Regions from separate parts of the Pseudoalteromonas sp. 1181_04 genome, predicted to be linked through region 2. Evidence: riboswitches for the same ligand, from Rfam matches in the RefSeq annotation. Region 2 holds a riboswitch; the other holds the start of a gene.
The links. A riboswitch is a leader RNA that binds a small molecule or an ion and turns the genes downstream of it on or off. The one in region 2 is predicted to bind cobalamin.
Positions count from the first base shown of each region.

Region 1: another riboswitch for cobalamin. It lies ahead of FW757_RS03650 (TonB-dependent receptor domain-containing protein); the one in region 2 lies ahead of FW757_RS00015 (ABC transporter ATP-binding protein).

Region 1 covers NZ_VXCS01000003.1:219,046-222,954, reverse strand. Annotated here, with positions in the region: gene FW757_RS03665 (ketopantoate reductase family protein) at 1-343, opposite strand, end outside; gene FW757_RS03660 (VanZ family protein) at 336-689, opposite strand; gene FW757_RS03655 (YajQ family cyclic di-GMP-binding protein) at 851-1,333, shown strand; cobalamin riboswitch at 1,507-1,684, shown strand; gene FW757_RS03650 (TonB-dependent receptor domain-containing protein) at 1,719-3,563, shown strand; gene msrA (peptide-methionine (S)-S-oxide reductase MsrA) at 3,652-3,909, opposite strand, start outside.
Region 2 covers NZ_VXCS01000001.1:243-4,151, reverse strand. Annotated here, with positions in the region: gene cobT (nicotinate-nucleotide--dimethylbenzimidazole phosphoribosyltransferase) at 1-756, opposite strand, end outside; gene FW757_RS00020 (FecCD family ABC transporter permease) at 761-1,756, opposite strand; gene FW757_RS00015 (ABC transporter ATP-binding protein) at 1,743-2,579, opposite strand; cobalamin riboswitch at 2,666-2,808, opposite strand; gene FW757_RS00010 (histidine phosphatase family protein) at 2,831-3,445, opposite strand; gene FW757_RS00005 (FKBP-type peptidyl-prolyl cis-trans isomerase) at 3,494-3,909, opposite strand, start outside.

The DNA.
Region 1 (3,909 bases), on a different contig from region 2:
GTTTTGTAAGTTCGCTATTTATTTCATCTACATTACCCATGCCATTGTGAGATAAAATCAATTGGCATTGAGCGCTTAAAAAAGGCTTTAGTTGCCTAAATGCGGTGGCAACTTGATATGCTTTAACAGTAAAAATAATAACATCGACTTGGCCGTGCTCGGATAATTGAGTCAGGTTTGTCAGTTGGCAATTAATTGTTTGTTTTGGGGCTTTAGCTTGTTGATAAAAACGAGGTTCGTCAATAGCATGCTTGGTAAGTAGGGTAACCCTGTGCTGTTGACTCAAATAATGGCTATAGAGCAGCCCAATGGCACCATCGCCAACGACGAATATATTAGCCATTTTGATTCTTTTTAAAACGAGAATAAATACCGAACAACAAAAAGAAACTAGCAGCCCCAGAAAAGTCAGCAACAACATCAGCAACAGAGGCGCTACGATAAGGGATTGTGCTTTGCATTAGCTCAATAGCAATGCCATAAAATGCTAATAACACGAGGTGAACGAATACAGGTAGCTTGAATGCTCTGACCATGACGGCTGCCAGAACAAAGAAAATAGTAAAATGTACTAACTTATCTAGGTGAGGCAGTGACGATACCCCAACGCCCCTAAAATCGCGGGCAAACAAAAAGGTAAATACCAGAATACTGATTAAAAATAGGGTTTGATAAACACGCCGAGTCACGAAAAATCCTAAATCGTTTAAAAATAGAGCCGTAGTATATCAAACAAATTTCGTATCGCAGCTGAACAAAGCATAGAAAAGTGTAAAGATTTATAAAATTTATATAGTATAATTATCGACAATATAAATTTGAATTAAAAATATCTTGCTAGGAGAGACTTATGCCTTCATTTGACATTGTTTCGGAAGTCGAAATGAACGAAGCAAAAAATGCTGTTGATAACGCCAACCGTGAGCTAGAAACTCGCTTTGACTTTAGAGGCGTTGATGCGTCAATAGAGCTTAATGATAAAACCATTAAACTAAAAGCAGAAGCTGATTCACAGGTTATGCAGTTGTTTGATATTTTAGCGAGCAAAATATCAAAACGCGGTATGGACGTATCAAGTTTAGAGCTGCAAGATATTTCACGTGCGGGAAAAAATGTTTACCGTAATGTTGCGCTAAAGCAAGGTATCGAAAAAGATATGGCTAAAAAAGTAGTTAAAGCCATTAAAGACTCTAAAGTGAAAGTACAAGCCGCGATCCAAGGCGAAGAAGTACGTGTAACGGGCAAAAAACGTGATGACCTACAAGAAGCCATGCAAGTAGTACGCAGTGCTGATTTAGGGCAACCATTTCAGTTTAAAAACTTTAGAGATTAGAAAGCTAGGAGCTAGGTTTCTAGGTGCTAGAAAAAGCCAAATTGCAGCAATGTAGTTTGGCTTTTTTAGTTTAGAACTTATGGTTATTCCTAGAACCTAGAGTATTTAGATGTATAGCCGTCCATTGACTTTTGTGCTTAAAATAATCACAATAGCGGCCTATTTTCAAGGTGCTTGTGGTTACTTTTCAAGGTTGTTGATTAAGTAAAGCAAGATAATCGGGAAGTTGGTGGCGTTTATAGGATATAAACGAAGTCCAACACTGCCCCCGCAACGGTGATACATACTTTTAGCTAAATTTATTAGCGAGTTATGTTAAGTCCGGAGACCGGCCTTGAAGTCAATTTACTATCACTTGTGCGGTGGGCGCGGGTCAGGGGATATCATGTTAAACAAATCTACTCTAGGCGTAGCAATTGCCGCTGCGTTGTCTTTTTCTGTGTCTGCAGAGCAATCAATTGAACGCCTTACGGTAACCGCTAATAAATTTGAGCAATCAATTACTGATGTACTTGCCAGTGTAACTGTTATTGAGCGCAGTGATATTGAAACAAGTAATGTCCGTGATTTACCGAGTTTACTAGCAACCCAAGTTGGTTTTCAAATAAATTCCAATGGTGGCTTTGGACAAAGTTCTGGCGTGTCACTTCGCGGTTCAAGCTCGCGACATACACTTATTTTGGTTGATGGCGTACGTACGGGCTCTGCAACCCTTGGTTATAAATCAATTAGTAATATTCCTCTTAATTCAATAGAGCGCATTGAAATTGTTAAAGGCTCTCGTGCTGCAGTTTATGGGTCTGATGCGCTCGCTGGTGTGATCAATATTATTACTCGTACAAAGGAATCCGTCAGCCTAGATGCAACATTTGGTACTGATGCTTATCAAAATTATCAAGTTGCAGGTACAACGGTAGTTGATGATGTTAAAGCGTCGTTTAATGCTGGGTTTGAAAAAACGGATGGCTTTGACGTATTGCAAGGCGTAGCGCCGGATGAAGATGGTTATGAGAACAAAAATTTAGGATTTAATATTCACTATGCAGATGAGCTGTTAGGTGAGCTTAAAGCGCTGGGTCAATACAGTGAAGGTAATGCACAATACGACAATGCTTTCTCGCCTATTGATAGTATCGTAGAAAATAATGAATTTGAAAATTATCAGCTAGGGCTGGGTTGGGATAAATCCTTTACCGATCATAAGCACTCAATTAATGTTGCTATTGCAACCGATGATTCTGACAACAAAGGCTATGATTACACTGGTGCGATTGTTACTAATAGTTATAAAACAAAACGTAAACAATTTGATTACCACGGCAGTTATAATGCAAGCCAAGTTTTAACCGTTAATGGCGGGCTTAATTGGTATAAAGATGAAATATATACCAATGGTAAGGCTTATCTAGCGGATAGCAAAGTAGCTAAAGCTGCATTTCTTGGGGGCTATTTTGATGACAATAAAGTCATTGCAAATTTAGCATTGCGTTTAGATGATGATGAGCAGTTTGGTAATGAAACAACTTACGCCGCAGCTGTTGGTTATCACTTAAATAAGCGTGCAACACTTAGATTGAGCCAAAGCACGGGCTTTAAAGCGCCAACATTTAATGATCTTTATTTTCCTGACCCTTTATCTCCAGGTAATCCAAATTTAGCACCAGAGACATCAACTAACCAAGAGTTAGGTTTGAGTTTAGACTTTTCTCAGGCAAAGCTTGATATATCAATATTCAGAAATAATATTGAAAACCTAATTGCATGGGCACCTAATGCAGCAGGTAAATGGCAGCCAGAAAATATAAATGAAGCACGCCATGAGGGTGTTGAGTTTAGCTTTGCCAATACAGTACTTGGTTTTGATAATCAGTTTAATTTTACTTATTTAAATGCTGAAAATACCGAAACGGGTGTAGCACAAACTTATGTTTCACCACGTACTGTGAACTGGTCTGTTGCGAAGCAGTGGGGCGATTTTGATGCCGGTTTTGATATGCAGTACCGTAGTGATCGTCAAGGTAAAGTAACAGAGCTTAGTTCTTATACGTTATGGAACTTAACTGCAAATTATCAATTTAACAGTGCGCTTTCATTTTCTGCTCGTGTTGAAAACTTATTTGATAAGCAATACAACGCGGTTGACTCAAGTATGGATTATGCAACTGGCGAAGTGTTTTACTACAATACAGTTGACCGTCGCTTCTTTGTTGGCGCCAGCTACCAGTTCTGATCTCGTTCTAGCTTAAATAAAAAAGCCCGACACCTTTGTTTGTCGGGCTTTTTTATATTTAGATGAAAATGCTTATTTAGCACTTTGCTTAGTTTACTAAAAACTGTTTATAGTCTTTTTCAAACTTTTTCAGCTTTGGTGCTATCAATAAACTGCAATAGCGTTGCTCAGGGTTTTCGTTGTAGTAGTCTTGGTGATACTGCTCTGCAGGGTAGTAAGTGGTTGCAGGGCTAACTTCAGTGACGATATCTTCGCGTATTTGGCTTTGTAATTTTGCAATATATTGATTAGTTTGCGCTTGCTGCTCGCTATCATGATAATAAATCACACTTCGATATTGGGTACC
Region 2 (3,909 bases):
AGCTCCCGTAATATGCACAATTTCAAAGCCACCTAACGCTGCAAGTAGTGAAATAGGATCTGCTAAATGTAACTGATGCAATACCAGCGCTTGCTCTACAACTGTTATTTTACGCGTAACAATATCATCACTAACACCCGTGCCTTTGCCAACACACTGCTGTGCAGGTAAATTCAGCATAGCTGCCATAATCGCTGCTGCACTGGTGGTATTACCTATGCCCATTTCGCCAAAGGCAATTGTATTACAACCACTATGACTGAGCTGTTGCACCAGCTGTTTAGCATTATTAAAGCCTTGCTGTACCTGCGCGGTATTCATTGCCATGTCTGTATTAAGTGGCTTTGTTATACTTCCTAGACGGCAATTATGGACACTTGGCGCTGTGACTGGATGCAAAATACCACAATCAATCACTTCTAATTGCCAACCTAACTGTTGGCAAAAGACATTAATAGCGGCACCACCGCTGACAAAATTAGCTACCATTTGTGAGGTGACATCACTGGGCGCTATCGATACCCCTTGTGCAGCAACACCATGATCTCCTGCAAATACCAGCAAAGTAGGCTTATTGATTGCAGGTGCAAAGGTTTTAAAAGCATCTTCGCTTGCCACTTTTTGGCTAAACAAAGTAACCAGTTGTATTGCACATTGTTCTAACTGTCCAAGTGCACCAAGCGGTTTAGTTTTTTGGTTAATCTTATCAATGATGAGGTGACCAAATTGATTAGTTACTGTGGGTATATTAAACATCTGACTAACTCTCTCGCTTGCGAAAATAAAGTAACGATAAAAAGAAAATACTGCCTATTGCAGAAGTAATAACACCGATTGGCAATTCTTGATTTGCAAGTAAAACACGCGATAGCACATCAACCCACACCATAAATATACCGCCAACTAAAGCCGTCATGATCAAACCAGTAATAGTGCCTTGCGACACAAAAAACCGTACTATATGCGGGATCATCAAACCAACAAAACCAATACCACCACACATCGCCACTAACACTGCAGTGATCAATGAGCTCAATACCAACATTAATAACCGAAACCGCTGTACCGGTATTCCTAAAGTTGCAGCACTTTCATCACCTAGTAACATTGCATTTAGTTGCCGACGAAAACCCATCATCAGCCCGGTGCAACTAATAATAACTAAAGCGGGTAACCATAACGTTGACCATTGTGCGCGAGCAAAGCTGCCTAGCGTCCAAAATAAAATAGCCGTGATCGCCTGCGGATCACTAAAATATAAAAGTAAGCTGGTAAAGGCACTGAATAAAAAGGATAAAGCGACCCCAGCCAAGAGCATGCTTTCAACTTGTCCGCGACCTGCTCGTCCGGCAATAAAAACCAGTAATAACATAGTCAATAAACTACCAACAAATGCCGCGGCCGACATTGTTATTCCCGCGCTGGCTCCTGTTAGTGTCATAAAACATACCACACCAAATGAGGCTCCCGATGAAATACCAAATAAGTAAGGATCGGCTAACGGGTTACGGGTTACGGTTTGTAAAATTAAACCAGCAATAGCTAGACCAGAGCCAGCTAAAAACGCCAACAATGTTCGTGGCATTCGCAGTTGCCATATGATCCGCGCTATAAAGGAGTCATCTCCCTGACCTATAATACTGTGGTATACATCAATGAATTTACTGGGCGCAGCACCAAAGCTAAGTGCTATAAAAATGCTCGACAAGGCAAAAAATAGCGCCACGCTGACTGCAAAATAATTATTTTTTTGCATCAACGCCACCACCTTGATAGCCGTAAAAATAGGTAATACGCGGAATGACCTTATTTAATTGTTTACTCTGTGGATGCGCCGAGACTTCGGCACAGACACCAAATACTTCGCTGAGCATTTCTTCCGTGATGACATATTCTGGGCTACCCGTTGCAACTAACTCACCTTGCTTTATCACCAGTAGTTCATCACACATACTTGCTGCAAGATTAAGATCATGGAACGACGCTAATACCGTTACATTTAGCGATTTAGCCAACTCCATTAATTGAATTTGATATTTAATATCTAAGTGGCTGGTAGGCTCGTCCATAATTAATAATTGAGGGCTTTGTACAATTGAACGTGCTATCAATGCGCGTTGCTTCTCGCCACCGGAAAGGGAATCAAACGATTGCTGTAAATGATGGCTCAAGCCAACTTGCTCAATCGCCTGAAAAATAATTTGTTGATCATTTTTAGTTGTCGAACTAAATAAGCTTTTATGCGGCGTAAGGCCAAGACTCACTACATCATAAAGCGATAGGTTAAATTGCGAAGGTGTTTCTTGCAGCACCACAGCAACCTGCTTGGCATATTCATCCGCACTTAGCTGCCAAATATTTTTCCCTGCAAATATAACCTCACCGCACACTGGTTTAGTGTAACGGTATAAACAACGCAATAAACTTGATTTACCTGCGCCATTAGGCCCTAACAAACCAATAAATTGGCCTGGTTTTATTGCAAAATTAATATCGTGCAAAATGGCGGTATTTGCCACCGACCACGATAAATTAGCTACTTCAAGTAAAGGGGGATCAATTACTGCTGGTATTTGCAATGTGTTATCTCTCTAGCAATAGCTAAACCCAATACACTACAAACCATTATGATCATGGTGATAATAGAAGAGTTAGCCCGCTCAATAGGTAATAAATTAACGTATTTTGTATCTGACTTATCGCGCTTGCGACTTACAGTTGCGGGAACAGTTGAGGAGTTACACCCCATTCCAAAATACATAAGGCTCTATTATGGGCGGGTGAGTAAATATTTCAATTAATATCTTTCTAGACGGCTAAAAATAGTCTTTTAAAACACAATTCTGGGCCATGCTTTATCGCTATCATCTATGTAAATATCAATACAAATAAGCTTCCCATAACCGATTGAAAATATGTTTTGCTGATTCGACTCTTTTGGTAACTGACAAATAATACCTAATAGTTGCTTGATCACTCCGGCATGCGTTAAAACTAATTGTGCTTGAGTACGATTACTTGCAATATCAATTAGTAACGTTTGCCACCACGTTGCTATTCGCTGATAAAAATCCCTCATACTTTCGCCATGAGGGGGGGTTACTTGCCAAGGGCTTTGCCAGAAATCGCCAAGACTAGGAGAATCCGTCTGTTGCCACAAATCATCATATTTACAGCCATCCCAATCACCAAAATTAAACTCTCGGAGCTGATCAGTCAGAAAAAGTGGTATTTGCTGGGCATGGCTAAAAGATCTGGCAAATTCGCTACAACGTTTCAAAGTCGAACTTTGTACAAGCTCAATATTAGTTAGTTCATTGCATGCTTGATGTAATTGCGCACGGCCAAGTTCACTGAGTAAAAAATCTGTATGTCCGGCCAAGACTTCTTGCTCAATCAATTCGCCATGGCGTAATAAGTAAACGCGACTAGAAAATGGCGGCATAAAGCCCTCTTACATTAAAGAAAAGTACTTTTAACAATAGCATAATGATCATCCTAAACGGATTAAGCGCACATCAAAATGTAGAACGGCATTAGCTCCTATTTTCCCACCATTCCCCTTGCGCCCCCACGCCAGCTCTGCAGGAATTACAAATTCATAGCGAGAACCAACCGACATCAATAAAATACCTTCTCGTAATCCTTCGATTGCCTCATCTAAGGTAAATACTTCAGGCATTCCAGCTTTATAACTATCAGCTATTACGCTGCCATCAGCAAGCATAATACGCTGATTGATGACCACGGTATCTGTGTCAGTTACTCGCTCACCAGAGATCTCATCTATTACTTTATACATCAAACCAGAAGCACACAGTTGAGTATCAGCATGATTACTAAATTTAACTATGAAGCTTTCACTGTTTTTACGATTGAGTCCTGATGAACCTTTTGATTTAGTTGTTT